3 regions of the Streptomyces sp. NPDC059917 genome follow, and region 1 is predicted to be linked to each of the others. Evidence: predicted binding sites of a transcription regulator. Region 1 holds the regulator's gene; each other region holds the start of a gene.
The links. Region 1 encodes HrcA, which represses chaperone genes, less so after heat shock. Its sites were predicted from a motif close to TTNGCACTCNGNNNNNCNGAGTGCNAA; they were not measured.

Region 1 (9,985 bases):
GCCGACTCCGACAGCCGGGTGCTGATCGCCGAGGACGCCGCCCAGCTCGCGAAGGCCCGCGCGCACCGCGCCGACCTGCCCGCGCTGGCCCACGTCATCGTGCTGGAGGCGGCCGACGCGGTCGCGGCCGACGGGGACCCGGAGGGCTGGGTGCTCTCCCTCGCCGACCTCGAAGCGCGCGGCGCCGAGCACCTCGCCAAGCACCCCGAGGCCGTGCGCGAGCGGATCGCGGCGATCACCGCCGACCAGCTCGCCACCCTCATCTACACCTCGGGCACCACGGGCCGCCCCAAGGGCGTGCGGCTGCCGCACGACAACTGGTCGTACATGGCCAAGGCCACCGTGGCCACCGGCATGATCTCCGCGGACGACGTCCAGTACCTCTGGCTGCCGCTGGCGCACGTCTTCGGCAAGGTGCTCACCTCCGGCCAGATCGAAGTCGGGCACGTCACGGCCGTCGACGGCCGGATCGACAAGATCATCGAGAACCTGCCGATCGTCCAGCCGACCTACATGGCGGCCGTCCCGCGCATCTTCGAGAAGGTCTACAACGGGGTCGCGGCCAAGGCCCGGGCCGCCGGCGGCGCCAAGTACAAGATCTTCAAGTGGTCGGCCGGCGTCGCCCGCGAGTACGCCAAGGTCACCCAGGACAACTTCCGCCGCACCGGTCAGGCCAAGGCCCCCCTCGCCCTCACCGCCAAGCACCGCGTGGCGGACGCGCTCGTCTACTCCAAGCTCCGTGACGCCTTCGGCGGCCACCTGCGCGCCGCCGTCTCCGGCTCCGCCGCCCTCGCCCCCGAGATCGCCTACTTCTTCTCCGGCGCCGGCATCAACATCCTGGAGGGCTACGGCCTGACGGAGTCCAGCGCGGCCAGCTTCGTCAACCCCGGCGAGGCCTACCGCACCGGCACCGTCGGCAAGCCGCTCCCCGGCACCGAGGTCCGCATCGCCGACGACGGCGAGATCCTGCTCCGCGGCCCCGGGATCATGGAGGGCTACCACAACCAGCCCGACAAGACCGCCGAGGTGCTCGAAGCGGACGGCTGGCTGCACACCGGCGACATCGGCGAGCTGTCCCCCGACGGCTACCTGCGCATCACCGACCGCAAGAAGGACCTGATCAAGACCTCGGGCGGGAAGTACGTCGCCCCCGCCGAGGTCGAGGGCCGCTTCAAGGCGATCTGCCCCTACGTCTCCAACATCGTCGTCCACGGCGCCGACCGGAACTTCTGCTCCGCGCTCATCGCCCTCGACGGCCCCGCCATCCTCGGCTGGGCCGCCGAGAACGGGCTGGAGGGCAAGACGTACGGCGAGGTCGTGGCCGCGGCCGAGACCAAGCGCCTGGTCGAGACGTACGTACAGACCCTGAACGAGGGCCTCCAGCGCTGGCAGACGGTCAAGACCTTCCGGCTGCTCCCGCGCGACCTCGACGTCGAGCACGGCGACCTCACGCCCAGCCTCAAGCTGAAGCGGCCGGTCGTCGAGCGCGAGTTCAAGGCGCTCATCGACGAGATGTACGCGGGCTCGAACGAGGCCTGACACCGGCCGGAACCCGCCGCCGCCGGCCCCCGGGACGGGGCGCCCGCACGCCGCGCCCGTCAGGGGTCGGCGTGCGGGACAATGGGGGCATGCCTTCCGCCCTCCCCGACGGGGAACCCATGCCCGAAGACGGCTCGCTGCCGTCGCACGCCCTGGCGGGTGCGGCGGACCGGCCGCTCGGGTTCTACCTGCACGTCCCGTACTGCGCCACGCGCTGCGGCTACTGCGACTTCAACACCTACACCGCCACCGAGCTGCGCGGCACCGGCGGCGTCCTGGCCTCCCGCGAGAACTACGCCGACACCCTCGTCGACGAGGTCCGCCTCGCCCGCAAGGTGCTCGGCGACGACCCGCGGTCCGTCCGCACGGTCTTCGTCGGCGGCGGTACGCCCACGCTCCTGCCCGCCGCGGACCTGGTCCGGATGCTCGCGGCCATCCGGGACGAGTTCGGCCTGGCCGAGGACGCCGAGATCACCACCGAGGCGAACCCGGAATCGGTCGACCCGGCGTACCTCGCCGAGCTGCGGGCCGGCGGCTTCAACCGCGTCTCCTTCGGCATGCAGAGCGCCAAGCAGCACGTCCTGAAGGTCCTGGACCGCACCCACACCCCCGGCCGCCCCGAGGCGTGCGTCGCGGAGGCCCGGGCGGCGGGCTTCGAGCACGTCAACCTCGACCTGATCTACGGCACCCCGGGGGAGTCGGACGACGACTGGCGGGCCACGCTGGACGCCGCGCTGGGCGCCGGGCCGGACCACATCAGCGCCTACGCGCTGATCGTCGAGGAGGGCACGCAACTGGCGCGGCGGATCCGCCGGGGCGAGGTCCCGATGACCGACGACGACGTGCACGCCGACCGCTACCTGATCGCGGACTCCGTCATGGCGGAGGCCGGCTACCACTGGTACGAGGTCTCCAACTGGGCCACGACCGAGGCCGGGCGCTGCCTGCACAACGAGCTGTACTGGCGCGGGGCGGACTGGTGGGGCGCGGGGCCGGGTGCGCACTCGCACGTCGGCGGGGTGCGGTGGTGGAACGTGAAGCACCCCGGTGCCTATGCGGGGGCGCTGGCCGCGGGGCGGTCGCCCGGGGCCGGGCGCGAGCTGCTGTCCGCGGAGGACCGGCGGGTCGAGCGGATCCTGCTGGAGCTGCGGCTGCGGGAGGGGTGCCCGTTGTCCCTGCTGGCTCCGGCCGGGCTGGCGGCGGCCGGGCGGGCGCTGTCCGACGGGCTGTTGGAGGCCGGGCCCTACGGGGTCGGGCGGGCCGTGCTGACCCTGCGGGGGCGGTTGCTGGCCGACGCGGTGGTCCGCGACCTGGTCGACTGACCCCGGCCCCGGGGCTCCCGCCAGGACCCTCCGGGGGCGCCTCAAACGCCGGCGGGGCCGGGGTGGGCGCGGCCCGGGCCCGGGTGTCGTGTGCGGCTCGGTCGGCCCTCCGGGGGCGCCTCAAACGCCGGCGGGGCTGGATTGGTACGGCTCGGGGCTGATTCAGCCCGCCCGGCGTTCGAGGGCCCGGTGGGGAGGGGTCAGGGGGCCGTGACGAAGTCGATCAGTTCTTCTACGCGGCCCAGGAGTTCCGGCTCCAGGTCCTGGTAGGAGCGGACGCGGGACAGGATGTGCTGCCAGGCGGCGCCCGTGTTCTCCGGCCAGCCCAGCGCGCGGCAGACGCCCGTCTTCCAGTCCTGGCCCCGGGGGACCACCGGCCAGGCCGGGATGCCGAGGGCGGACGGCTTCACCGCCTGCCAGACGTCGATGTACGGGTGCCCGGCGACCAGGACGTCCGGCGAGGTCACCGCGGCGGCGATGCGGGACTCCTTCGAGCCGGCGACCAGGTGGTCGACCAGCACGCCCAGGCGCGCGTCCGGCCCCGGGGCGAAGTCCGCCACGATCGCCGCGAGGTCGTCGATGCCCTCCAGGTACTCCACCACCACGCCCTCGATGCGCAGGTCGTCGCCCCAGACCCGCTCGACCAGTTCGGCGTCGTGGCGGCCCTCCACGTAGATCCGGCCCGCCCGCGCCACCCGCGCCCGTGCGCCCGGGACGGCGATCGAGCCGGATGCCGTGCGCGCGGGGGCCGCCGGGGCCCTGGAGGGGCGCACGAGGGTCACCACGGCCCCGTCCAGCAGGAAGCCGCGCGGCTCCATCGGGAAGACCCGCCGCTTGCCGAAGCGGTCCTCCAGGGTCACCGTGCCCGCCTCGCAGCCGACGACGGCCCCGCAGAAGCCCGTACCGGCCTCCTCGACCACCACGTCGAGGTCCGCGGGGACCTCGGGGACGGGGCGGGGGCGCTTCCACGCGGGGGTCAGGTCGGGCGAGTACTCACGCATCCGGCCGACGCTAGGAGGCCCCACGGCCTCACGCACGCGACACGCCGTACCGCAGGGCCAGTGTGTCGCGTTGCGCACGCACGAAGGCCGCGTCGACCACCGCTCCGTGACCGGGCACGTACAGCGCGTCGTCGCCGCCCAGCGACAGCAGCCGGTCCACGGCGGCGGGCCACCGCGCGGGCACCGCGTCCGGGCCCGCCTGCGGCTCCCCGGACTCCTCGACCAGGTCCCCGCAGAAGACCACCTCCCGGTCGCCCGGCACGAACACCGCGAGGTCGTGCCCGGTGTGCCCGGGCCCCACGTTGGCCAGCAGCACCTGCACCCCGCCCAGCTCCAGGGTCCACTCGCCCGACACCAGGTGCCCCGGGACGACCGGCGACTCGGTCGCCCGGACCGCCTCCGCCCGCGCCAGCCCGTGCCGCACGGCGTCCTCGCGCAGCCCCTCGCGCCCGGTGGTCAGCAGCGCGTCGAGGCCCACCGCGCCGTACACCTCGGCCTCCGGGAAGGCCGCCGCGCCCAGAACGTGATCGAAATGGCCGTGCGTGAATGCGATATGCGTCACCCGGCGGCCCGTCATCCGCTCCGCCGCCGCCCGCAGCCCCGCCCCCTCCGGAAGGGAGGATCCGGGGTCGATCAGCAGGACCGCTTCGTCGCCCACCACCAGCCCCGCGGTGCAGTCCCACACCGGCAGCCGCAGTCGGCCGGACCGCCCGGTCAGCCGTTCCCAACCCGCGTCTTCCCAACTCACGTCCATGCGGCGACGCTAGTCGAGCGGTCGCTCCCCGCGCGGTACCTTGACGGGCCGCCCTTGCTAACGCCGTACGTACCCGCCGTACACTGACCGGGGGATCTCTGGCACTCACCGACCGCGAGTGCCAGCGGCACCCGCCATGACGGCCGGTGGACAGGCTCCACACGAAAAGGCATCACAGACGGAGGTGTGCGCGATGCTCAGCGAACGCAGACTCGAAGTGCTCCGCGCCATCGTCCAGGACTACGTCGGGACGGAGGAGCCGGTCGGCTCCAAGGCGCTCACCGAGCGGCACCGGCTCGGCGTCTCGCCCGCCACCGTGCGCAACGACATGGCCGTGCTGGAGGAAGAGGGCTACATCGCCCAACCCCACACCAGCGCGGGGCGCATCCCCACGGACAAGGGCTACCGCCTCTTCGTCGACCGGCTGGCGGGCGTCAAACCGCTGTCGACGCCCGAGCGCAGGGCCATCCAGAACTTCCTCGACGGAGCCGTGGACCTCGACGACGTCGTCGGCCGCACGGTGCGGCTGCTCGCGCAGCTCACCCGGCAGGTCGCCGTCGTCCAGTACCCGAGCCTGACCCGCTCCACCGTCCGCCACGTCGAGCTGCTCCTCCTGGCCCCGGCCCGGCTGATGCTCGTACTGATCACGGACACGGGCCGGGTCGAACAGCGGCTCATCGACTGCCAGACGCCCTTCGGGGAGGCCTCCCTGGCCGATCTGCGGGCGCGGCTCAACAGCCGGGTCGTCGGCCGCCGGTTCACCGACGTGCCGCCGCTGGTGCAGGACCTCCCCGAGTCCTTCGAGGCCGAGGACCGGGCGACGGTCTCCACCGTCCTCGCCACCCTCCTCGAAACCCTCGTGGAGGAAGCCGAAGAACGGCTGATGATCGGCGGCACCGCCAATCTCACCCGCTTCGGACACGATTTTCCCCTGACGATCAGGCCGGTGCTCGAAGCGCTGGAGGAGCAGGTCGTGCTCCTCAAGCTGCTGGGCGAGGCGAGTGAGTCGGGAATGGCCGTACGGATCGGGCACGAGAACGCCTACGAGGGACTGAACTCCACGTCGGTCGTCTCGGTCGGTTACGGTTCGGGCGGCGAAGCAGTCGCCAAACTCGGCGTGGTCGGACCGACCCGCATGGACTACCCCGGAACGATGGGAGCGGTACGCGCAGTGGCACGTTACGTCGGACAGATCCTGGCGGAGTCGTAAGTGGCCACGGACTACTACGCCGTACTCGGCGTGCGCCGCGACGCTTCCCAGGACGAGATCAAGAAGGCCTTCCGGCGCCTCGCGCGTGAACTCCACCCGGATGTGAATCCGGACCCGAAGACGCAGGAGCGCTTCAAGGAGATCAACGCGGCTTACGAGGTGCTCTCGGACCCGCAGAAGAAGCAGGTCTACGACCTCGGCGGCGACCCGCTGTCCTCCTCGGGCGGCGGCGGAGCGGGCGGGTTCGGAGCCGGCGGCTTCGGCAACTTCTCGGACATCATGGACGCCTTCTTCGGGCAGGCCTCGCAGCGCGGACCGCGCTCGCGGACCCGCCGGGGCCAGGACGCCATGATCCGCCTCGACCTGGAACTCGACGAGGCGGCCTTCGGGACGACCAAGGACATCCAGGTCGACACGGCCGTCGTCTGCACCACCTGCTCCGGTGAGGGCGCCGCACCCGGCACCTCGGCGCAGACGTGTGACATGTGCCGTGGCCGCGGCGAGGTCTCGCAGGTCACCCGGTCCTTCCTGGGCCAGGTCATGACCTCGCGGCCCTGCCCGCAGTGCCAGGGCTTCGGCACCGTGGTCCCGACCCCGTGCCCCGAGTGCGCGGGCGACGGCCGGGTCCGCTCCCGCCGCACCCTGACGGTGAAGATCCCGGCCGGTGTCGAGAACGGCACCCGCATCCAGCTCGCGGGCGAGGGCGAGGTCGGCCCCGGCGGCGGCCCCGCCGGTGACCTCTACGTCGAGATCCACGAGCTGCCGCACTCGACCTTCCAGCGCCGCGGGGACGACCTGCACTGCACGGTCACGATCCCGATGACGGCGGCCTCCCTCGGCACGAAGTGCCCGCTGGAGACCCTGGACGGCCTGGAAGAGGTGGACATCCGCCCCGGCACCCAGTCGGGCCAGTCCATCCCGCTGCACGGCCGCGGCGTCACGCACCTGCGCGGCGGCGGCCGGGGCGACCTGATCGTCCACGTCGAGGTCATCACCCCGAACAAGCTGGACGCGCAGCAGGAGGAGTTGCTGCGCCAGCTGGCGAAGCTGCGCGGCGAGGAGCGGCCCACCGGGCAGTTCCAGCCCGGTCAGCAGGGCCTCTTCAGCCGGCTCAAGGACGCCTTCAACGGGCGTTGACCGCTGCGCCGCCGGACGCCCCTGACGGGCGTCCGGCGCACCGGGGAACCGGACTATGCCAGGCGAATCGCGCGATTCGGTCTGGTGCGGGGGACGTGGCACGATGCTCGGCATGTCCTCCGCACCGAACGGTCTTCACCAGTACCCGATCGTGCAGGCCCCGATGGCGGGCGGCGGTTCCTGCCCGCCGCTGGCCGCCGCCGTGTGCGAGGCGGGCGGGCTGGGCTACCTGGCCGGCGGCTACAAGACCGCCGACGGCATGTACCAGGAGATCAAGCGGCTGCGCGGGCTGACCCGCCGCCCCTTCGGCGTCAACCTCTTCGTCCCGCAGGCCACTTCGGTCGATCCCGCCGCCGTCGAGGCCTACCGCGGGCAGCTCGCCGGTGAGGCCAGTTGGTACGAGGTCTCGCTCGCGCCCGAGGACACGATCGGCAGCTGCGACGACGGCTACGACGCCAAACTCGCCATCCTCCTCGAAGACCCCGTTCCGGTGGTCTCCTTCACCTTCGGCTGCCCCCCGGCGGAGGTGCTCTCGGCGCTGCGCCAGGCCGGGACCCGCACCGTGGTCACCGTGACCTCCGTCGAGGAGGCCAAGGCCGCGCAGGACGCGGGCGCCGACTGCGTCTGCGTCCAGGGCATCGAGGCGGGCGGCCACCAGGGCACCCACCGCGACGACCCGCACCTCGACGGGACGGCGGGCGTCGGCCTGCTGGCGCTGGTCGGGCAGGTGCGGGAGGCCGTCGCGCTCCCGATCGTCGCCGCGGGCGGCATCATGCGGGGCTCGCAGATCGCCGCCGTGCTGGCCGCGGGCGCGGAGGCCGCGCAGCTCGGCACCGCCTTCCTGGCCTGTCCCGAGTCGGGTGCCGACCCGGCCCACAAGAAGGCCCTGACCGACCCGCTGTTCACGCACACGGAACTCACCCGGGCCTTCTCGGGGCGTCCGGCGCGCGGGCTGGTCAACCGGTTCATGCGGGAGCACGGGCCGTACGCGCCGGCCGCCTACCCCCAGGTCCACCACATCACCTCCGGCCTGCGCAAGGCCGCGGCGGCGGCCGGGGACCCGCAGGGCATGGCGCTGTGGGCGGGGCAGGGGCACCGGTTGGCCAGGCCGTTGGCCGCCGGGCAGCTGGTGGAGGTACTGGCGGCCGAACTGGCCGAAGCGCAGAGGGTGTTGCAGATGTTGAAGCTGAGGAGTGTGTCATGACCGCCCCCGTGTTCGTGGTCGAAGAGGTCCCCGCGGGGCCGGAGTTCGTCCTGGACGGTCCCGAAGGCCGCCACGCGGTGTCCGTGAAGCGGCTGAACCCCGGCGAGGCGGTGGTCCTCGCGGACGGCCGCGGGCGGTGGGCCGAAGCCGTGGTCAAGGCGGCGGAGGGCAAGGACCGGCTGGTGGTGGCGGTCGACTCGGTCCACGAGGAGCTGGAGCCGGCGGTACGGATCACCGTGGTCCAGGCGCTGCCGAAGGGGGACCGGGGCGAGCTGGCCGTCGAGACGATGACCGAGACCGGGGTCGACGCGGTGGTGCCGTGGCAGGCCTCGCGGTGCATCACGCAGTGGCGCGGGGAGCGGGGGGCGAAGGCGCTGGGCAAGTGGCGGGCGACCGCGCGGGAGGCCGGCAAGCAGTCCCGCCGGGTCCGGTTCCCGGAGGTCGCCGAGGCGATGTCCACGAAGCAGGTCGCCGCGCTGCTGGCGGGGGCGGACCTGGCGGTGGTCCTGCACGAGGACCGGGACGCGGCGTCGCTGGCGCTGGCCACGGCGGAGCTTCCGGTGGCGGGGGCGGTCGTGGTCGTCGTCGGGCCCGAGGGCGGGGTCTCGCCGGAGGAGTTGGCCGTCTTCCAGGAGGCGGGGGCGAAGCCGTACCGGCTGGGGCGGTCCGTCCTGCGGACCTCCACCGCCGGTACCGCCGCCGTGGCCGTCCTCCTGGCCCGCACGGGCCGCTGGTCGTAGCCGTCCGTCGCTGTCGCGCGAGTCCGGGGTGCGGTCCGCCGTGGCGCGCGTGCCTCCGGCGGGCCCTCAAGTGCCGGGCGGGCTGGTTTGGGCTGGTGCCGCCGGGCAGCTCCAGCCCCGCCGGCGTTTGCGGCGCTGCCCGAGGCGGGCGGGGTGCTGGTCGCCGTGGCGTGCGTGCCTCTGGCGGCGCCGCAAGCGCCGGGCGGGCTGGATTTGGCTCGGGCCGCCGGGCGGCTACGGGTGTTGGGCGTTCTTGAGGCGGGCGGTCTGGCGCTCGATGAGGTCGGGCGGGAAGGTGGCGCTGCGGTCCACGTCCATGGTGGTGAAGGTGGCGATCGTGTTGCCGGCCCGCACGACGGTGATCTGCGTGCTGACGTCACTGCCCGCGAGCGGCGTCGAGTGCTCCCGCAGGGTCACCGCCTCGTCCCCGAACCGGGGATCCGGCTCCGGCGCGAGCGACACCGTGATCTTGCCCGTCCAGGTCTCCGCCTCGAAGGACCGGCAGCCGGCCAGGGCCTTCTTCAGGTCCGCGAACGTCCGCTCCGCCGCTCCGGCCTCGTACGACGCGAGCACGGCGCCGCCGGGGTAGAGGGCGTCCTTCCAGTCGTAGACCTGACGGACCCGCGCGAAGGACTTCTCGCCGTTGCGGGCGTCGACGTAGGTCCGGCAGACCGGATCCGCCACGGGCGGGAACTTGCCGGGCTCCCGCTTCGCTTCCTCCGCCCGCACGGGGGTCTTCACCTGCGGGACGTCGGCGTCCACGAGCGCCGCGTCCAGGAGCCGGTCCGCGGTCAGCGGCGCCGCCGGTGACGCCGCCGCCGACGGGGCCGCGGACGGCGACGCGGTCGTCGGAGGCGCCTGCGCCGTCGGCGCGGCGCAGCCCGACGCGCCGAGCAGGGCGACGGCGGCGGCCCCCGCGGCGGCGGAAAGTCTCGGTGAGCGGGCAGGTCGGACGAGCACGGTTCCCCCGGATGTGTGTGGACGGCAGGCCGACGCTAGCGGCCCCGGCCCCGCCGGGCCAGCGTTTTGGATCACGCACCGGACTCCGGCGGTCGGCGTCGGGCCGGGGCGGGGTTCG
Region 2 (9,985 bases), on a different contig from region 1:
CACTGTGCATGAGCATGACCTTGACCGGTTGTGGAACCGAGGTCCTCGGCGGGAACAACGAGGTGACCCTGCGCGTCGTGGCGGCCGACTACGGGGACAATCCCGCGAACTCCTCCGCCACGTACTGGAAGGACCTCGCCCAGCGCTTCGAGAAGGAGCAGCCGGGCATCAAGGTCGAGGTCAACGTCTACTCCTGGACCGAGGTCGACGCCAAGGTCGCCGACATGGTCAAGGCGGGCAAGGCCCCCGACGTCGCACAGATCGGCGCCTACGCGGACTACGCCGCCGCCGACAAGCTCTACACCGCCGACGAGCTGCTCTCCGTACAGACCGAGGCCGACTTCCTCGCGCCGCTCGCCGACGCGGGCAAGGTCAAGCGCGTCCAGTACGGCATGCCCTTCGTGGCCAGCACCCGGCTGCTCTTCTACAACGAGAAGCTCTTCGCCGACGCGGGCGTCATCCCGGCGAGCGCGGTGGGCACCGGCAAGGGCTGGCAGCCCAAGACCTGGTCCGAGTTGGAAGCCGCGGCCAAGAAGCTGAAGGCGGCCAAGGTCCCCACCCCCTTCGCGCTGCCGCTCGGCCGCGAGGAGGCCCAGGCCGAGACCATGAACTGGCTGCTCGCGGGCGGCGGCGGCTACACCGACAACGAGGAGTCCTACTCCCTCGACTCCCCGGACAACGTCAAGACCTTCGAGTACCTGCGCGACACCCTGGTCGGCGGCGGCCTCACCGGCCCCGTCGAACCGGCGAAGCTGGACCGCCAGGCCGCCTTCGACGGCTTCACGCGCGGCGAGGTCGGCATGCTCAACGGCCACCCGACGCTGATCAAGCAGGCCGCGGCGAAGGGCCTCAAGTTCGGCATGGTCGCGCTGCCGACCTCCGACGGCTCGGAGAAGCCCGCCATGGGCGTCGCCGACTGGGTCATGGCCTTCAAGAACGGCCACCGCAAGGAATCGGGCAAGTTCCTCGACTACCTCTACTCGGCCGACAACCAGACCGCCTTCACCAGCCGCTACGACCTGCTGCCGGTGACCACCAGCGGCTACCGGTCGATGGAGGCGGCCACCGGAGCGGGCGCGACCCAGCTCAAGACCTTCCTCCAGGCGCTGCCCTCCTCGCGGCTCTACCCGGTCGGCAAGAAGTCCTGGGCGGGCGTGAGCGAGAACATCAAGCAGAACATCGGCAAGACCGTCCAGCCGGGCGGACAGCCCGCCAAGACGCTGGAGGAGATGGCGCGCACGGCGCGGGCCGCGGACTCGCACTGATCGCGGGCGCGCGGTGGCTGTCGGTGGGCGGAGTTAACCTGGCGGTATGACGGAGGGCGGGCGGTTGACGGAGACGGAAGCCGCCGTGCTCGCGTACGAGGGGCGCACCTGGCCCGGTCCCGGCGCCAAGGAGCGGGCCATACGGGAGCGGCTCGGCATGCACCCCGTCCGCTACTACCAGCTGCTCAACGCGCTGATGGACGACCCGCGCGCGCTCGCCCACGCGCCCGGCACCGTCAACCGGCTGCGCAGGCTGCGCGAAGCCCAGCGCGCCCGGCGATAGCCCTCCTCCGGGGGGACCGTTAGGGTCGTAGGCATGGGGAGCCATCCGCACAGCCTGCCGATGAACAGCCTGCCGATGCCCGTCACCGCCGCCGGACGCGAGGGGCTCGACGCCCTGCTGCGCGAACCGCGCCGCTCCGTGATCGCCCTCGACTTCGACGGCACGCTCGCCGAGATCGTGCCCGACCCCGACCAGGCGCGCGCCCACGCCGACGCCGTGCCCGCGCTGGCCGCGCTCGCGCCGCGGGTGGCCTCGGTGGCCGTGATCACCGGGCGGCCCGCCGGGGTCGCCGTCCGCCACGGGGGCTTCGCGGGGGTGCCGGGGCTGGAACACCTCGTCGTGCTCGGGCACTACGGGGCCGAGCGCTGGGACGCGGTCACCGGGATCGTCCACACCCCCGCCGAACACCCCGGGGTGGCGGCCGTACGGGCCGAGCTGCCGGGGTTCCTGGACTCCATCGGGGCGTGGCGCGGCACCTGGATCGAGGAGAAGGGGCGCGCGCTGGCGGTCCACACCCGCCGGGCCGAGGATCCGGCGGCGGCCTTCGACGCGCTGCGGGAGCCGCTGGGCGAGCTGGCGGCGCGGCACGGGCTGGTGGTGGAGCCGGGGCGGGCCGTGCTGGAGCTGAGGCCGCCGGGGATGGACAAGGGGGTCGCGCTGACGGAGTACCTGGCGGAGGTCGGGGCCGGGGCGGTGCTGTACGCCGGGGACGACCTGGGGGACCTGGCCGCGTTCTCCGCAGTGGAGAAGGCGCGGGCCGAGGGGGTGCCGGGGCTGCTGGTGTGCAGTGGCTCTGCCGAGGTCCCCGAGCTGGCCGCCCGAGCCGACCTGACCCTCCCGGGTCCGCCCCAGGTGGCCGCCTTCCTCGCCGCCCTGGCCGCCGCCCTCTGACCCACCCCTCCGGGGGCGCCTCAAACTCCCCCAGCTACCGCTGGGAGGGGCCCCCTGGCGGGGCTGGGATTGGCCGCGCCCGGATCGGGCCGACTCGGGGGCACCATTCAGCCGCCCGGCGTTTGAGGGCCCGCCGGAGGCGAGTTCGGGTGCGGCGGAGGTGTGGGCGTCTGCGGCGCGTGGGCCCTCCGGGGGCGCCTCAAACGCCGGCGGGGCTGGGATTGGCTGCGCCCGGATCGGGGCGCCTCAAATGACGGCGGGGCTGGATCGGCTGCGCCGGATCGGGCCGCCTCGGGTCATCTTTCAGCCGCCCGGCGTTTGAGGGTCCGCCGGAGGCCTACTCGTCCGCGAGGAAGGACAGTTGGGCTTCGAGCCAGGCTGCCGGGGGGAGGGCGGTCGCGGTCGCGGACAGGCGTTTCGTGCGCTCCGCGCGCTCCGCCTCCGGCATGGACAGCGCCGCGTGCAGCGCGAGCGCCGTCTCCGTGACGTCGTACGGGTTCACCGTCAGCGCGTCCTCGCGGAGCTCCTCGTACGCCCCCGCCCCCGTCGAGAGCACCAGCGCGCACCCCGCCTCCGACACCACCGGGATCTCCTTGGCCACCAGGTTCATCCCGTCCCGCACGGGGTTCACCAGGGCCACGTCCGCCAGCCGGTACGCCGCCAGGGAGCGCGCGAAGTCGTCCTCGACCGAGACCAGCACCGGCTGCCAGTCGGACGTGCCGAACTCCGCGTTGATCTCCGCGGCCAGCTCCCGCACCGACTCCGTGTACGCGCGGTAGACGGCCAGGTCCTGCCGCGAGGGGTAGGCCGATGCCAGGTGCACCACGCGGCCGTGCCACTCGGGCCGGGTGACCAGCAGCTCCCGGTAGGCGAGCAGCCCGCGCAGGATGTTCTTCGACAGCTCCGTGCGGTCCACCCGGACGATCGCCTTGCGCCCGGCGACCTCCGTCCGCAGCGCGGCCAGCTTGTCGTTCACCTCGGGCCGGTGGGCCAGCGCCCGCAGCTCGTCGCCGTCCACGCCCAGCGGGAAGACCCGGACCGAGGTGGTCCGGCCCGACCAGACCGTGTAGCGCCGGTGCGCGATCTCCGTGCCCTGCGGGCCGCCCGGCGAAGCCGTCCCGTACGCGTCGTCCAGGTCCATCGCGTCCAGGAACGCCCGCGCCCACGCCCCGGTGTGGAAGCCCACCAGGTCCGCCCCGAGCATCCCCCAGGCCAGCTCCTCGCGGACGTAGGACGGCAGGATCCGCAGGTAGTCGTAGGACGCCCAGGGCGTGTGCGTGAAGTGCGCGATCAGCAGGTCCGGGCGCAGCACCCGCAGCATCCCGGGCACCAGCGCCAGGTGGTAGTCCTGGACGAGGACCCGCGCGCCCCGCTCCGCCTCCTCGGCCAGCGCCTCGGCGAAGGCCCGGTTGTAGGCGACGTACGACTCCCAGGCCCGGTGGAACGCCGCGTCGAAGACCGGCTCGCGCGGGACGTCGTACAGGTGGTGGTGGGTGAACCAGAGCACCGAATTGGCGATGGCGTTGTAGGCGTCGTCGTAGACCTCGGGGTCGATGTCCAGCATCCGCACGCCCGGCTCGGCGACCCCGCGGCGGACGGCCTCGCGGTCCGCCTCCGAGAGCGCCGCGCAGATCCACAGGGCGTCCGGTTGGCGGGCGAGGGCGGTGGCGAGGCCGGAGACGAGGCCGCCCCCGCCGCGCCGGGCGCTGAGGCTCCCGTCGGCGTCGAGGGCGTACGAGAGCGGACCGCGATTGGCGGCGACGAGTACCGAGAAGGCCATGCGGGCAACCTAGCCCGGCGGGCCCGCGCTCAAACTGTGAGTGGCGTCATGCCACGCGCCGGTGGGCGTATTCCTCGACGCCCCGCATGGGCGGCCGCTCCACCGTGTCCACCGGGTAGGTGTGCGGCTCGAAGCCGTCCGGGCCGCGCTCGAACTGGGTCAGCTCGGGCCGTACGAGGTGCCCGCGCGAGAGCCGCAGCTGCGCGGTCCGGTAGATCGCGGCGGCCATTCGGCCCAGCGCCCGCCCGTCCTGGTGGCGGTGCAGCCGGACGCCGACGTCCACCTGCGCGAGCGCGTCCAGACCGGCCGTGTGCAGCGCGTCCACCAGCAGGCCGAGCTCCACGCCGTAGCCGACGGGGAAGGGCAGCCGCTCCAGCAGCGAGCGGCGCACCGCGTACTCGCCGCCCAGCGGCTGTACGAATCCGGCCAGCTGCGGCCAGTGCAGGTTCAGCAGCGGGCGCGCCACCAGCTCGGTGACCCGGCCGCCCTGGCCGGGTGCGTCGCCGAGCGGGCGGTCGTACATCGCCTTGACGAACTGCACGTCCGGTTCGGTCAGCAGCGGGCCGACGATCCCGGAGACGAAGGCGGCGGAGAAGTCGCGCAGGTCGGCGTCGACGAAGCAGACGACGTCCCCGCTGGTCACCAGCAGCGAGCGCCACAGCACCTCGCCCTTGCCGGGCACCGCCGGGACCCGCGGCAGGATGTCGTCGCGGTGCACCACGCGGGCGCCCGCCTTCGCCGCGACCTCCGAGGTGCGGTCGCTGGAGCCGGAGTCGATGACGACGAGCTCGTCGACGAGCGGGACGGGCAGGGAGTCCATCAGGTCCCGGCGGATGACCTCGACGATCGCGCCGACCGTCTCCTCCTCGTTGAGCGCGGGCAAAACGACGCTGACTTTGATGCCCGATGCCCGCTTGGCCGAAATCAGCCGCTCCAGCGGTCGATCGGTGGCGGACCAGGAGCGGGCCCCCAGCCAGCGCTCCACCTCTTCCAGCACCTTCAGCACTCCCTGCTTGAGTCGTGGCCGGCCACCGATATGGCCGAAATGTGATCCATCTCGCGGTTCGGACGGCTGTCTCAACCATCCATGCCTTCGGTTACAGTCTTGAACAACGCGGAGGACCATCGCATGTCGGGGGTCCTTCCGTACAAACGCACGGGTGCGCCGCCAAGGCGCGTTCGCGCCATACCGCTCATCCAGAGGGGCAGAGGGATACGGCCCGTTGAAGCCCCGGCAACCCTCCAGTCGGTCTCGCGATTTTTGCAAAGTCAGCGAGGTCCCCGACTAGGGAAGGTGCCAAATCCGTCTCGTGGCGAAGTGCGCCACGGGGAAGATGAGGAGAAAGGGCCTCGCCGTCATGTCTGTACAGACTGTCGCCACCTCTGCCGCGACCACCGTCGATCTCGGACCCGCCATCGGGCTTTCCTGCCGCGAATGCGCCACCCGGTTCGATCTGGGTCCCATTTTCGCCTGTGCCGAGTGTTTCGGCCCGCTCGAAGTCGCCTACGACCTTCCGACCGGTGACCCCGAGGCGCTGCGCGCCGCGATCGAAGCCGGCCCGAACAACATCTGGCGCTACGCCCCGCTGCTGCCCGTCCCCGCCGACGTGGCCTCGAAGCCGAACCTGAACCCGGGCTTCACCAAGCTCGTGGACGCCGAGAACCTGGCCAAGGAGCTGGGCGTCACCGGCAAGCTCTACGTCAAGGACGACTCCGGCAACCCGACGCACTCCTTCAAGGACCGGGTCGTCGCGATCGCCGTCGAGGCCGCCCGCGCCTTCGGCTTCACCACGCTCTCCTGCTCCTCCACGGGCAACCTGGCCGGGGCCGTCGGCGCCGCCGCCGCCCGCGCCGGACTGCGCTCCTGCGTCTTCATCCCGCACGACCTGGAGCAGGGCAAGGTCGTCATGGCCGGCGTGTACGGTGGTGACCTGGTCGGCATCGAGGGCAACTACGACGACGTCAACCGCTTCTGCTCGGAGCTCATCGGCGACCCGCTCGGCGAGGGCTGGGGCTTCGTCAACGTGAACCTGCGCCCGTACTACGGCGAGGGCTCCAAGACGCTGGCGTACGAGATCTGCGAGCAGCTCGGCTGGCAGCTGCCCGACCAGATCGTCATCCCGATCGCCTCCGGCTCGCAGCTGACGAAGATCGACAAGGGCCTCCAGGAGCTGATCAAGCTCGGTCTGGTCGAGGACAAGCCCTACAAGATCTTCGGCGCCCAGGCCGAGGGCTGCTCGCCCGTCTCGACCGCCTTCAAGGCCGGTCACGACGTGGTCCGCCCGCAGAAGCCGGACACCATCGCCAAGTCGCTCGCGATCGGCAACCCGGCCGACGGCCCGTACGTCCTGGACATCGCCCGCCGCACCGGCGGTTACGTCGAGGACGTCGACGACACCCAGGTCGTCGAGGCCATCAAGATCCTGGCCCAGACCGAGGGCATCTTCGCCGAGACCGCGGGCGGCGTGACCGTCGGCGTGACGAAGAAGCTCATCGAGAACGGGCAGCTGGACCCGGCGCTGACGACCGTGATCCTGAACACCGGTGACGGCCTGAAGACCCTGGAGGCGGTGGCCGCCGACAGCGGCCAGACCGCCACCATCCGCCCGAGCCTGGACGCCTTCCGCGCCGCCGGCCTGGCCTGATCACCCCTCGAACCCCGGAAAGGCAGTAGCGCCATGAGCGTCAACGTCCGCATCCCCACCATCCTGCGCACCTACACGGGCGGCCAGGCCGAGGTCGCCGCCGAGGGCGCGACCCTCAGCGAGGTCATCGACTCCCTGGAGCAGAGCCACCCGGGCATCGCCGCCCGCGTCCTGGACGACCAGGGCAAGCTGCGCCGCTTCGTGAACGTCTACGTCAACGACGACGACGTGCGCTTCGAGAGCGGGCTGCAGACGCCGACGCCCGACGGCGTGGGCGTCTCGATCATCCCCGCCGTCGCGGGCGGCTGATCCTCCGCTCGGACGCCAGAACCTGAATTGCCCCCTCCGGTAAGAAACGGAGGGGGCAATTCTGCTTGGTTGGGCGCGGTAGAGTTGGGGAAGTCCCCACCGCTGTTCTTGCCCGGCGCATATGAACGGGTCGCGGAAGGGTTGACATTGAGTCAACATGCGTGCGCGCTATGGGTCGTTGGCGCGGTTTGTCCGGCCCGAGTTGCCCCGGAAGATTCCTAATTTTCACCCTATTTCAATGTAATGCCGTGTCCAGAATTCTCGTGGGAATGACCTGTTGCAGACAGCAGCGGTGCGGATACATTCAGCCCCGGTCGAGGCGTTCCGGCGCAAGTTCTGACCCGGGTCCGCGAAGTGCGGTCCTGCGCAAGGGCCAGTAATAGGGGAGTTAGGCATGGCTCAGGGCACCGTCAAGTGGTTCAACGCGGAGAAGGGCTACGGCTTCATCGCGGTCGACGGTGGTGCGGATGTGTTCGTCCACTACAGCGCCATCCAGATGGACGGGTACCGCACCCTTGAAGAGGGTCAGCGGGTCGAGTTCGAGATCTCGCAGGGTCAGAAGGGTCCGCAGGCGGACATGGTCAAGCTCGCAGTCGGCTAGCCGGAGCGATCGACCACCGACACACGAACGCGCGGGGCCCGCATCCTGAGACACGGATGCGGGCCCCGCGTGCGTGCGGGACCCGGGCCGGGCCCGGGCCGGGCCCGGGCGTTCACCGGGTGTTCCTCGAAGCCGCTTGCACTCGGGGGTGCCGAGTGCTAATCATTGGCGTTAGCACTCTCCAGGTGAGAGTGCTACCAAAACGAGGACCGGGTCGGTGAGGCCCACGGGGTCGGCGGGAAGGAACCGCCGGACCCACAGGCCGTCCGTCGCGGGCGCGGGCGCGGTCCGGGAGCAATCCACCGCTGTCCGGGAGGACCACTTCAGATGGCCAAGATCATTGCGTTCAACGAGGAGGCCCGGCGCGGTCTCGAGCGAGGCATGAACCAGCTCGCCGACGCCGTCAAGGTCACCCTTGGCCCCAAGGGTCGCAACGTCGTCCTTGAGAAGAAGTGGGGCGCCCCCACGATCACCAACGATGGTGTCTCCATCGCCAAGGAGATCGAGCTCGAGGACCCGTACGAGAAGATCGGCGCCGAGCTGGTCAAGGAAGTCGCCAAGAAGACGGACGACGTCGCCGGCGACGGTACGACCACCGCCACCGTGCTGGCCCAGGCGCTCGTCCGCGAGGGCCTGCGCAACGTGGCCGCCGGTGCGAACCCGATGGCCCTCAAGCGCGGTATCGAGAAGGCCGTCGAGGCCGTCTCCGCCGCCCTGCTGGCGCAGGCCAAGGACGTCGAGACCAAGGAGCAGATCGCTTCCACGGCCTCCATCTCCGCCGCTGACACCCAGATCGGCGAGCTCATCGCCGAGGCCATGGACAAGGTCGGCAAGGAAGGCGTCATCACGGTCGAGGAGTCGCAGACCTTCGGCCTGGAGCTCGAGCTCACCGAGGGCATGCGCTTCGACAAGGGCTACATCTCGGCGTACTTCGCCACCGACATGGAGCGCATGGAGTCGTCCCTCGACGACCCGTACATCCTGATCGTCAACTCGAAGATCGGCTCGGTCAAGGACCTGCTGCCGCTCCTCGAGAAGGTCATGCAGTCCGGCAAGCCGCTGCTGATCATCGCCGAGGACGTCGAGGGCGAGGCCCTGTCGACCCTGGTCGTCAACAAGATCCGCGGCACCTTCAAGTCCGTCGCCGTCAAGGCCCCGGGCTTCGGCGACCGCCGCAAGGCCATGCTCGGTGACATCGCCATCCTCACGGGCGGCACGGTCATCTCCGAGGAGGTCGGTCTCAAGCTCGAGAGCGCGGGCCTCGACCTGCTCGGCCGCGCCCGCAAGGTCGTCATCACCAAGGACGAGACCACGATCGTCGACGGCTCCGGCGACAGCGACCAGGTCCAGGGTCGCGTCAACCAGATCCGCGCCGAGATCGAGAACTCCGACTCGGACTACGACCGCGAGAAGCTCCAGGAGCGCCTCGCGAAGCTGGCCGGCGGCGTGGCCGTCATCAAGGCCGGTGCCGCGACGGAGGTTGAGCTCAAGGAGCGCAAGCACCGCATCGAGGACGCCGTCCGCAACGCCAAGGCGGCCGTCGAAGAGGGCATCGTCGCCGGTGGCGGCGTCGCGCTCCTCCAGGCCTCCGCGGTCTTCGAGAAGCTCGAGCTCACGGGCGACGAGGCGACCGGCGCCAACGCCGTCAAGCTCGCGCTGGAGGCCCCGCTCAAGCAGATCGCCGTCAACGGTGGTCTCGAGGGTGGCGTCGTCGTCGAGAAGGTGCGCAACCTTCCGATCGGCCACGGCCTGAACGCCGCGACCGGCGAGTACGTCGACATGATCGCCGAGGGCATCATCGACCCGGCGAAGGTCACGCGCTCCGCGCTGCAGAACGCCGCGTCGATCGCCGCGCTGTTCCTCACCACCGAGGCCGTCATCGCCGACAAGCCCGAGAAGGCCGGTGCCCCCGCGGGCGGCGGCATGCCGGGCGGTGACATGGACTTCTGATCCGCCCCGGGCTCCGGCCCGAGCTGATCGGCTGTTCTTCGAACGAGGGCGGCACTCCCCACGGGGGGTGCCGCCCTCGGGCGTTTGCGCGCTTCCGCGTTCCCGCGTTCCTACGCGGCGGGGCGCGCCACGAAGGTGACCGCTTCGTGGTCGCAGCCCAGGTCGATGGTCAGCGAGGCGTCGAGGGCGCGGGCGAGCCGCCGCAGCAGCGGCAGCGTGGGCACGGCGTCGGCTCCCTCGACCCGGGAGATCTTCGCCTGG
Region 3 (9,985 bases), on a different contig from region 1:
CGGGCTTCCTCTCGTCCGCGGTCGGCGGGGGCGCGACCGGCGGGGTCGAACCGGCGGCTCCGGCACCCGGTGACGGGGCAGCGCCACCCGGTGCACTCGGGCTCGCGGTCGCCCTGGGCCCTATCTGCTCGGCAATGAGGCGCTTTATCTTCATATCGTCTACGACGTTGATGTCGGTCCCATGGTTGCTTCCGAACCGCTCGATGGGCAGTGTCGTGAATTCCACATTGCCACCGGAGAGGTTCTTCGCCTGCTTGACGAAGGACATCAGGTCCCATCCCTCGTCCGTCACCACGTCCTGCTTGGCCGTGTTGATCAGCTTGAGCAGTTTCACCGGATCCGTAAAGGTCCCCGCGTCGTTCAGTTTCTTCGTCGCCCCGGCGAGGAAGGCCTGCTGGCGCCGCGTCCGGTCCAGGTCGCCCCCGTCCAGACCCATCCGCTGGCGCACGAAGGCCAGGGACTGCTGCCCGTTCAGGGTCTGCCGCCCGGCCGGGAAGTCCGCGCCGGAGTTCTTGTCCTTGACCGCCTTGTTCAGGCACACCGGTACGCCGCCCAGCGCGTCCGCCACGTGGTAGAAACCGGCCAGGTTCAGCTCGGCGAAGTGGTCGATCGGCACGCCCAGGAAGGCCCGCACCGTGTCGAGCGAGGCCTTGCGCCCCGCCTCGCGCCCCTCGCGCTCCAGCTCCCGGCCGTCCTTGACCCCCTGGCCGGACAGCTGCTCCTCGCGCTTCGCCTTCGCCCGCCCGTAGGCCTCCTTGATCTTCTGCTTGCCCGTGTCCCCGGGCACCCCGTGCATCGTCACGAAGTCGTCGCGCGGGATGGAGAAGGCCTTCGCCCTGCCGCCGTCGGCGGGCACGTGCAGCAGGATCAGGGTGTTGGTGTTGTAGCCGCCGATGTCGGAACTCCCGGCGTGCAGCTTGTCGAGGACCGAGTCCGGCAGCGGCTCGCCGTTCTGGTCCCGACGGCTGTCCAACCCCATCAACAGGATGTTCAGGTCCCCGGCCTGCGACTTCTCGGCGCCCTCCAAGGCCTTGGAGCTGCCGATGCTGCCCGCCAGGTCGTCGTAGAGGTACCAGCCCGTGGCCCCCGCCAGCACGGCCAGCGCGCAGCCGGTGACCAGCAGCGCGCGCCCGATCCGCCGGTGCGGCCCGCGTGCCCCCCGGGTGCCCTGACCCGTCTTCCTGCGATGCGCACTCATGCCATCCGATGCTGGGGGCCGGTCGCTGAAGGAAACCTGAGGTTCCTGAAGACCCTTTCAGGACCCGGCCGGCAGCCGCAGCACCAGGCGCGCCCCGCCGCCGTCCGCCGGGGCCACCGCGCTCACCTCGCCGCCGTGCGAGCGGGCGATCTCCCGGGCGATGGCCAGGCCCAGCCCGGTGCCGCCGCTGGCCCGGCCCCGGTCCGGATCCAGCCGCACGAACCGCTCGAAGACCCGGTCCCGGTCCGCCTCCGGGATCCCCGGACCGTCGTCGGTGACCTCCAGCACCTTCCAGCCACCGCGCGCGTACGCCCGTACGACCACCTCGCCACGGGCGTGCCGCAGCGCGTTGTCCACCAGGTTGGCCAGCGCCCGCTCCAGCCGCGCCGGATCCCCGACCGCCGGTACGGGCGCCCCCGCCACCACCCGCAGCCGCACCCGCGGCGCGCGCCGCCGGGCCGCGTCCTCCGCGGCCAGCAGCGCCAGGTCCACCGGCTCGGTGCGCGGCGCCGGCCGCCCGTCGAGCCGGGCCAGCAGCAGCAGGTCGGCCGCGATCCGCTGGAGCCGCTCGGTGTCGGCCAGGGCGGCCGCGACCGACTCCCGGTCGGGCTCCTCCAGCGCCACCTCCAGCCGGGACCGCACGGCGGCCAGCGGATTGCGCAGCTCGTGCGAGGCGTCGGCGGTGAACTGGCGCTGGCGCGCGTCCGAGCGCTCCAGCCGGTCCAGGGTGTCGTTCACGGTCCGGGCGAGGCGCGCGATCTCGTCCGCCCCGCCCGGGTCGGGCACCCGCCGGTCCAGCTCGCTCGCGGTCACCGAGGCCAGCGCGTCGCCGATCGCGGTGACCGGGCGCAGCGCCAGCCCCGCGACCCACCAGGCGAGCGCGGCCGCGAAGGCGATCAGCGGGGGCGCGCCGCCCAGCATCCCGTAGGCGACGGAACGGGTGGCGCCGTCCACGTCCCCGAGGACGGTCATCGCGTAGACGTAGTGCGGCGCCCCGGCGGCTCCGGGCGGCCCGGGGGAGCGGACCACGACCACCGCGCGCCGCTCCCCGCTCCCGGGGGCGGGCGGCGGCAGGACGGCCGCGCGCGAATCCGCCCCGGCGGCCGGCCGCAGCCCCGCCAGCTCGGCGGGCAGCCGCCCCGGATCCCCGCTGGCGGCGGTCACCGCGCCCGCGGAGTCCAGGACGAGCACCAGGTCCACTCCGCTCTCGGGGGCCGGCAGCCGCCCCGCGGGCAGGGTCCGGGTGTCGAGCTGGGCCGCCACCTTGCGGGCGGCCAGTTCGGTGCGGCCGTTGGTGTTGTCCAGCAGGTTGGCCCGCAGCAGGGCGTAGAGCCAGATCCCGCCGACGGCCAGGACGGCCGCCATCGCGAGCGCGGCGGCGAGGGCCGCGCGGGCCCGGACGCTGCTAACCACCGTCGGGGGCCATCCGGTAGCCGGTGCCGTGGACGGTGCGGATGGAGCGGCGCCCGAAGGGGGCGTCGATCTTCTTGCGCAGCGAGGAGACGTACACCTCGACGATGTTCGGGTCGATGCCCGCGGAGCCGCCGGGGGAGCGCCAGACCTCGTCGAGGATCTCCTGCTTGGCCACGGCCCGTCCCGGGTTCTCCATCAGGCAGGCCAGCACGCCCAGCTCGCGGGCGGTCAGCTCGATGTCCCGGGTGCCCCGGCGGCAGCGGCGGGCCTCGGGGTCGAGGAAGAGGTCGCCGGCCTGGAGGGTGGGGGAGCGCCCGGGCGCCCCGGCCCGCCGGGCCAGCGCCCGGACGCGGGCGCCCAGGACGACGAAGGAGAACGGCTTGGTCAGGTAGTCGTCGGCGCCGGAGTCCAGGCCCTCGGCCTCGTCGTACTCGCCGTCCTTGGCGGTGAGCATCAGCACCGGGGTCGCGTCGCCGTGGGCGCGCATCCGCGTGCAGATCTCGTACCCGCTGAGCCCGGGCAGCATCAGGTCCAGCAGGACCACGTCGTAGGGGCCGCCGCTGAGCGCCAGCTCCAGGCCGCGGTGGCCGTCGTGCGCGACCTCGACCCAGTGGCCCTCGGCGGACAGGCCGCGCCGCAGGGACTCGGCCAGTCCCTCTTCGTCTTCGACCACGAGAATGCGCACGTCCCAAGCGTCACACACCGGGCGGGGACAACACCGGACGCGAGAAATTGGCACTCCGCTTGACCGAGTGCTAATCGCCGGAATAGTCTCGGGCCTGGCACTCGCCACTGGTGAGTGCCAACACAGCGACAGGCAGGTCCGGCACCCGCGACGACGGAACCACCTGGTCGCCACCCCAAAAACAGTTAACCCCGTGAGATCTCCGAAGGGGGAGACCGGATCGTGACGACCACCAGCTCCAAGGTTGCCATCAAGCCGCTTGAGGACCGCATCGTGGTCCAGCCGCTCGACGCCGAGCAGACCACGGCTTCCGGCCTGGTCATCCCGGACACCGCGAAGGAGAAGCCCCAGGAGGGCGTCGTCCTCGCCGTGGGTCCGGGTCGCTTCGAGGACGGCCAGCGTCTTCCGCTGGACGTCACCGTCGGCGACGTCGTCCTGTACAGCAAGTACGGCGGCACCGAAGTGAAGTACAACGGCGAGGAGTACCTCGTCCTCTCGGCCCGCGACGTGCTCGCGATCGTCGAGAAGTAAGTCACTTCTCCAGTTTTGCTTTGAGCTACGCCCCTGGTCACCCCTGCTGATGCCGGGCGGCGAGGGGCGTAGTTCGTTCAAGGCGGTCGCGGTGAGCGGCCGGGGATCGCAACGAGAGGGCTGAACCGCTCCCATGCCGAAGATTCTTAAGTTTGACGAGGACGCCCGTCGCGCTCTGGAGCGCGGCGTCAACAAGCTTGCCGACACGGTCAAGGTGACGATCGGCCCCAAGGGCCGCAACGTCGTCATCGACAAGAAGTTCGGCGCTCCCACCATCACCAACGACGGTGTCACCATCGCGCGCGAGGTCGAGCTCGACGACCCGTACGAGAACCTCGGTGCCCAGCTCGTGAAGGAGGTGGCGACCAAGACCAACGACATCGCGGGTGACGGCACCACCACCGCCACCGTGCTGGCCCAGGCGCTGGTCCGCGAGGGTCTGCGCAACGTCGCCGCCGGCGCCTCCCCGGCCGCCCTGAAGAAGGGCATCGACGCGGCGGTCAAGGCCGTCTCCGCGGACCTGCTGGAGACCGCCCGCCCGATCGAGGACAAGTCCGACATCGCCGCCGTGGCCGCGCTCTCCGCGCAGGACACCCAGGTCGGCGAGCTCATCGCCGAGGCGATGGACAAGGTCGGCAAGGACGGTGTCATCACCGTCGAGGAGTCCAACACCTTCGGCCTGGAGCTGGAGTTCACCGAGGGCATGGCCTTCGACAAGGGCTACCTCTCCCCGTACATGGTGTCCGACCAGGAGCGTATGGAGGCCGTCCTCGAGGACCCCTACATCCTGATCAACCAGGGCAAGATCTCGTCCATCCAGGACCTGCTGCCGCTGCTGGAGAAGGTCATCCAGGCGGGCGCCTCCAAGCCGCTGCTGATCATCGCCGAGGACGTCGAGGGCGAGGCGCTCTCCACCCTCGTCGTCAACAAGATCCGTGGCACCTTCAACGCCGTGGCCGTCAAGGCCCCCGGCTTCGGTGACCGCCGCAAGGCGATGCTCCAGGACATGGCCGCCCTCACCGGCGCCACCGTCATCGCCGAAGAGGTCGGCCTCAAGCTCGACCAGGCCGGTCTGGACGTCCTCGGTACCGCGCGCCGCGTGACCATCTCCAAGGACGACACGGTCATCGTCGACGGTGGCGGCAGCAGCGACGACGTGCTCGGTCGCGTCAACCAGATCAAGGCCGAGATCGAGTCCACGGACTCGGACTGGGACCGCGAGAAGCTGCAGGAGCGCCTGGCGAAGCTCGCCGGTGGCGTCTGCGTCATCAAGGTCGGCGCCGCCACCGAGGTGGAGCTCAAGGAGAAGAAGCACCGTCTCGAGGACGCCATCTCGGCGACCCGCGCCGCGGTCGAGGAGGGCATCGTCTCCGGCGGTGGCTCCGCGCTCGTCCACGCCGTCAAGGTCCTGGAGGGCAACCTCGGCCTGACCGGCGACGAGGCCACCGGTGTCTCGGTCGTCCGTCGCGCCGCCGTCGAGCCGCTGCGCTGGATCGCGGAGAACGCGGGCCTCGAGGGCTACGTCATCACCTCGAAGGTCGCCGAGCTCGACAAGGGCCAGGGCTTCAACGCCGCCACCGGCGAGTACGGCGACCTGGTCAAGGCCGGCGTCATCGACCCGGTCAAGGTCACGCGCTCCGCCCTGGAGAACGCCGCCTCCATCGCCTCCCTGCTGCTCACGACCGAGACCCTGGTCGTCGAGAAGCCGGCTGACGAAGAGGCCGACGCCGGTCACGGCGGCCACGGCCACAGCCACTGACCCGGTCGTAGCGCGCCGGCCCGCCGGCGCGCCCGCCCACGGGCACATGGGAAAGCCCCGTTCCTCCGGAACGGGGCTTTCTCCGTCTCACATGCCCAGCTGGCGCATCAGTCCCGGTGCGTCGTAGTACCACCAGTCCTCCGCGATCTGGCCGTTCTCCATCCGGATCGTCGTACAACCCGACATCGTGACTTCCTTGCCGGTCGGTGCGACCCCCATGAACTCGCCGCGGTGGGTGCCGCGCCAGTCCCACAGGGTGGTGACGCAGTCGCCCTCGGCGATCTGGCGCGTCCTGTCGAAGGTGAAGTCGAAGGCGTCGCGCCACATGCCGATCGTGCGCCGCATGCCGTCCCGGCCGTTGCCCAGTCCCTCGGTGTCCATCATGTCGTGGCTGATGTAACCGACCGCCACGCACTCGTCGATGACGTCGAAGTCGCCCTTGACGGCGACGTCCTCGAAGATCCGGTTCGCGACGAGCTTGTTGAGGTACTCGTCGCGCACCACGTCGAGGTTCATGAACTTGGGCATGCCGTCGCAGAGGGCCACCATCTCCTGGAACATCCGGTCCGTCTCCGGGAGTTGAGAGTTCCTCATGGCCTCCTCGTAGGAGGGGAATTCGACCAGGTCCACGTAGTGGGTGCCCGAGTCGCGGTCCCTGCCGATCAGGGTGTGGGTGACCGTGCGCCTGCCGGCGGTCTGTTCCGCGTAGCGGTCGATGAGGGCGTTCATCTCGTCGAACCGCTTGGTCTCGTAATCGATTACCTGTACGAATGTCATCGCGTCGCCTCCCAGCGGGAACGGGACACGTCCAGTTTAAGGAGAATCGCGCCAATTGGGTGGTTTACCCGCAAGTCACTGGGGGCCGTACTTGCGGCCCGTGCGCGAGGACACCCCGCCCAGCAGCCCGCGCGGGGCCAGCTTCACCACGCTCATCAGCGCCTTGTAGCGGGGGTCCGGGATCGACACCGTCCGCCCGCGCGCCAGGTCGGCCAGCGCCTCGGCGACCAGCTTGTCCGCGTCCAGCCACATCCAGTTGGGGATGTTGTCGGTGCCCATCCCGGCCCGCTCGTGGAACTCCGTACGGACGAAGCCGGGGCACAGGGCCATCAGCCGGACCCCGGAGTCCGCCAGGTCCTTCGCCGCGCCCTGGGTGAACTGCACGACCCAGGCCTTGCTCGCCCCATAGGTCCCGCGCGGCAGGAAGGCGGCCACCGAGGCCACGTTCACCACGCCGCCGCGGCCGCGCGTGCGCATCGACCCGGTCGCCGCCGAGGTCAGCCGCAGGACGGCCTCGATGTGCACCTTGATCATGGTCAGCTCGTCGGCCATCGGCACCTCCAGGTACCGGCCCTTGTTGCCGAAGCCCGCGTTGTTGACCAGCAGGTCCACCGGGTGCTTGAGGTCGGCCAGGCGCTGCTCGACCGCCGTGATGCCCTCCTCCGTGGAGAGGTCGGCGCTCAGCACCTCGGCCTCGATGCCGTGCCGGTCGTGCAGCTCGGTCGCCTGCTCGCCGAGCCGCTTGGTGTCGCGCGCGACCAGCACCAGGTTGTGCCCCTGGGCGGCGAGCTTGCGTGCGAAGGCGGCGCCGATGCCCGCCGTGGATCCTGTGATCAACGCAGTCGTCATAGGCGCAACCTAGTGCGCCGACCGCGAATGTCCACCGGGTGGCGGCGCCGCTGCCCGTCGCGGGCCGTCAGTCCCGCGCGCCACCGCCCCCGGCGCCGTGCTTCGCCACGTACGCGCGGATCGTGTCGCGTGCCTGGGGCTCCAGCGCGTCGCCCGCCGCCAGTGCCCGCGGGAGCAGTGCGCGCTCGGTGGTGAAGGCGCGGAACCAGAAGCCGACGCTCACCTCGTGCTCCGGCCGGTGGACGACCTCGATCGGGTCGCCCGGGGAGACGGAGCCCTCCTCGATCACCCGCAGGTACGCGCCCGGGCGGACCTCCCGGGTGAAGCGCTTGACCCAGCTCTCCTCCTCCAGGAACCCCTGGAAGGTCCGGCACGGGATCCGGGCGGAGGCCACTTCGAGGACCAGGTCCGCGCCGACCCGCCACCGCTCGCCCACCCGCGCACCGGTGACGTCGAGCCCCGCGGTGGTGAAGTTCTCGCCGAAGATCCCGCCGGGCAGCGTCCGGCCCAGCTCGCCCTCCCACCAGTCCAGGTCCTCGCGCGCGTACGCGTAGACCGCCTGGTGGTCGCCGCCGTGGTGGCGCAGGTCGCAGACGGCGTCGCCCTCGACGCCGCTGGCGCCGGAGCCCTTGGGGCCGGGCGCGAAGACGCGCAGCGGTCCGGCCACCGGTCGCTTGTCGCTGCCGGTCAGGCCGCCCTCGGCGTCGGTGTAGTCGACGACCGCCGCGCGGCCCACGTTGAGGGATATCAGCTCCATGGGGGCACGCTAACCGAGCACCCTCAAAGCCGTCCATGATTATTGGCGGCTTCTCCAAAGAAAGGCTTATGCTCGACAGGTGATCGAGGCACGTCATCTCCGAGTCCTGCGCGCCGTGGCCGGTACGGGTTCCTTCTCCGCCGCCGCCCGCGAACTGGGCTGTACCCAGCCCGCCGTCTCCCAGCAGATGAAGGCGCTGGAGCAGTCCGCGGGCACCCCCCTGCTCGTCCGGGCCGGCCGCGAGATGCGGCTGACCCAGGCGGGGGAGGCGCTGGTGCGCCACGCGGCGGGCATCCTCGCCGGGCTGACCGCGGCCGAGGAGGAGGTCGCGGCCATCGCCGGTCTGCGCGCGGGCCGGGTCCGGCTGGTCTCCTTCCCCAGCGGCAGCTCCACGCTGGTGCCGACCGCGCTGGCCGCGATGCGCGCCGAGCACCCCGGTACCCGGATCTCGCTGGTCGAGGCGGAGCCGCCGCGCTCGGTGGAGATGCTGCGCGAGGGCGACTGCGACGTGGCGCTGGCCTTCCGCTACGCGGGCGCCGGGCCGGACGGGACGGCGGCCGAGTGGGACGACCTGGTGGTCCGCCCGCTGCTCACGGACCGGCTGGTCGGCCTGGTGCCCGAGCGGCACCGGCTGGCGGGCGCGGCCCGGGTGGGGATGGCGGAACTGGCCGAGGAGCCCTGGATCGCGGGCTGCCCGCGCTGCCGCCGCCATCTGGTCGACGTCTGCGAGGCCGCGGGATTCACCCCGCGGATCGACTTCGCGACCGACGACTACCCGGCCGTGGTCGGCCTGGTGGGCGCGGGGCTGGGCGTGGCGGTCCTGCCCGAGCTGGCGGTGGAGTCCGTACGGGCCAAGGGCGTGGCCGCGCTGGTGCTGGAGCCGGCCGTGGAGCGGGAGGTCGTGGCGCTCACGCTGGCGGACCTGGCCCGGGTCCCCGCGGTGGCGGCGACCCTGGACCAGTTGGAGCGGGCCGCCACCCGCTGACGGTCGTACGGTCGTACGGCCGGACGGGTGACGGCCCGGTGATGGCGGTCGTGCCGACGGCGGTCGGCAGGCCCCCGGGGGGTCGGTGGCGGTGGCGGCGATCGGTGGTGGGGGTCGGTGGAGCCGGCGCCCTCCCCGTGGAGTCCACGAGGGTCACGGAATCCACGAAATCGAAGAAACGTTCCTTCGGGCGTTTCGTCCTGTCGGGGTGGACCGGGGTGGGCCGCAGGGGTGACTCAGTGCCTGACGGTCGGCCCGGACACGGCGGCCCCCGTCACGCTGGTGGCCGGGATGAGCCGGTGTCGGGCCCGTCCCATCAGCTCTTCGCGTTCGTCCTCGGTCAGGCCGCCCCACACCCCGTAGGGCTCGCGGACGGCGAGTGCGTGCGCTGCGCATTCCGAACGCACCGGGCATCGCATGCAGACCTCTTTAGCCGAGGTCTCGCGCGCGCTCCTGGCCGCGCCCCGCTCGCCTTCCGGGTGGAAGAAGAGGGAGCTGTCGACCCCGCGGCAGGCGGCGAGCAGCTGCCAGTCCCACAGGTCGGCGTTCGGTCCGGGGAGGCGGGAGAAATCTGCCATGGGTAGTCCTCTTGGTGCCGGTACTGAGGCGGATGTGTTCCAGGTCGCCAGATCTACTGTCTGAGTAGATGTAAATATGACTCATTGGGAATCTAGCCTCAGACACATGCCAAACGGAAGGAAAGCCGCCAAATAGGGCATAGCTCCAGATGGAGGACATGAGGCTCGTGGCGCCCGCGCCGTGTTCGGTACCTCACGTAGAGTGCCGAAGGTGTCCGTCCGACCCGTAACTCTTTCGAGTGACCGTCGTTGAGAGTGTGAAGGCGGTTGAACCAAGAAGTTCTCGGACAGGTGTCCGGGAGCATCGACCGCAACGGTGACGATACGTACCAGCCTGGAGGCTCAAGGTGACGCGCATCAGCAGCTGCGGAGGGCGGTCATGACATCCGTCCTCGTCTGCGACGACTCCCCGCTTGCCCGAGAGGCGCTCCGTCGCGCGGTTGCCACCGTGCC

Region 2: a site for HrcA is predicted at 7,910-7,936, ahead of groL (chaperonin GroEL). Genes of this name have one in related genera too.
Region 3: a site for HrcA is predicted at 3,344-3,370, ahead of groES (co-chaperone GroES). Genes of this name have one in related genera too.

The regions. Positions count from the first base shown of each region.
Region 1 covers NZ_JBHWLC010000062.1:31,288-41,272, forward strand. Annotated here, with positions in the region: gene ACFWAR_RS29365 (AMP-dependent synthetase/ligase) at 1-1,539, shown strand, start outside; gene hemW (radical SAM family heme chaperone HemW) at 1,629-2,861, shown strand; gene ACFWAR_RS29375 (DUF3097 domain-containing protein) at 3,062-3,862, opposite strand; gene ACFWAR_RS29380 (MBL fold metallo-hydrolase) at 3,891-4,616, opposite strand; gene hrcA (heat-inducible transcriptional repressor HrcA) at 4,810-5,826, shown strand; gene dnaJ (molecular chaperone DnaJ) at 5,827-6,963, shown strand; gene ACFWAR_RS29395 (nitronate monooxygenase) at 7,076-8,167, shown strand; gene ACFWAR_RS29400 (16S rRNA (uracil(1498)-N(3))-methyltransferase) at 8,164-8,907, shown strand; gene ACFWAR_RS29405 (hypothetical protein) at 9,142-9,867, opposite strand.
Region 2 covers NZ_JBHWLC010000030.1:48,886-58,870, reverse strand. Annotated here, with positions in the region: gene ACFWAR_RS19155 (extracellular solute-binding protein) at 9-1,265, shown strand; gene ACFWAR_RS19150 (DUF3263 domain-containing protein) at 1,312-1,548, shown strand; gene otsB (trehalose-phosphatase) at 1,582-2,439, shown strand; gene ACFWAR_RS19140 (trehalose-6-phosphate synthase) at 2,777-4,219, opposite strand; gene ACFWAR_RS19135 (glucosyl-3-phosphoglycerate synthase) at 4,266-5,216, opposite strand; SAM riboswitch class I at 5,410-5,560, shown strand; gene thrC (threonine synthase) at 5,578-6,864, shown strand; gene ACFWAR_RS19125 (ubiquitin-like small modifier protein 1) at 6,898-7,173, shown strand; gene ACFWAR_RS19120 (cold-shock protein) at 7,568-7,774, shown strand; gene groL (chaperonin GroEL) at 8,102-9,724, shown strand; gene ACFWAR_RS19110 (helix-turn-helix domain-containing protein) at 9,835-9,985, opposite strand, start outside.
Region 3 covers NZ_JBHWLC010000025.1:39,343-49,327, reverse strand. Annotated here, with positions in the region: gene ACFWAR_RS16930 (LCP family protein) at 1-1,198, opposite strand, end outside; gene ACFWAR_RS16925 (sensor histidine kinase) at 1,256-2,611, opposite strand; gene ACFWAR_RS16920 (response regulator transcription factor) at 2,604-3,296, opposite strand; gene groES (co-chaperone GroES) at 3,519-3,827, shown strand; gene groL (chaperonin GroEL) at 3,961-5,586, shown strand; gene ACFWAR_RS16905 (ester cyclase) at 5,674-6,363, opposite strand; gene ACFWAR_RS16900 (SDR family oxidoreductase) at 6,439-7,212, opposite strand; gene ACFWAR_RS16895 (MOSC domain-containing protein) at 7,280-7,969, opposite strand; gene ACFWAR_RS16890 (LysR family transcriptional regulator) at 8,049-8,954, shown strand; gene ACFWAR_RS16885 (WhiB family transcriptional regulator) at 9,191-9,532, opposite strand; gene ACFWAR_RS16880 (response regulator transcription factor) at 9,912-9,985, shown strand, end outside.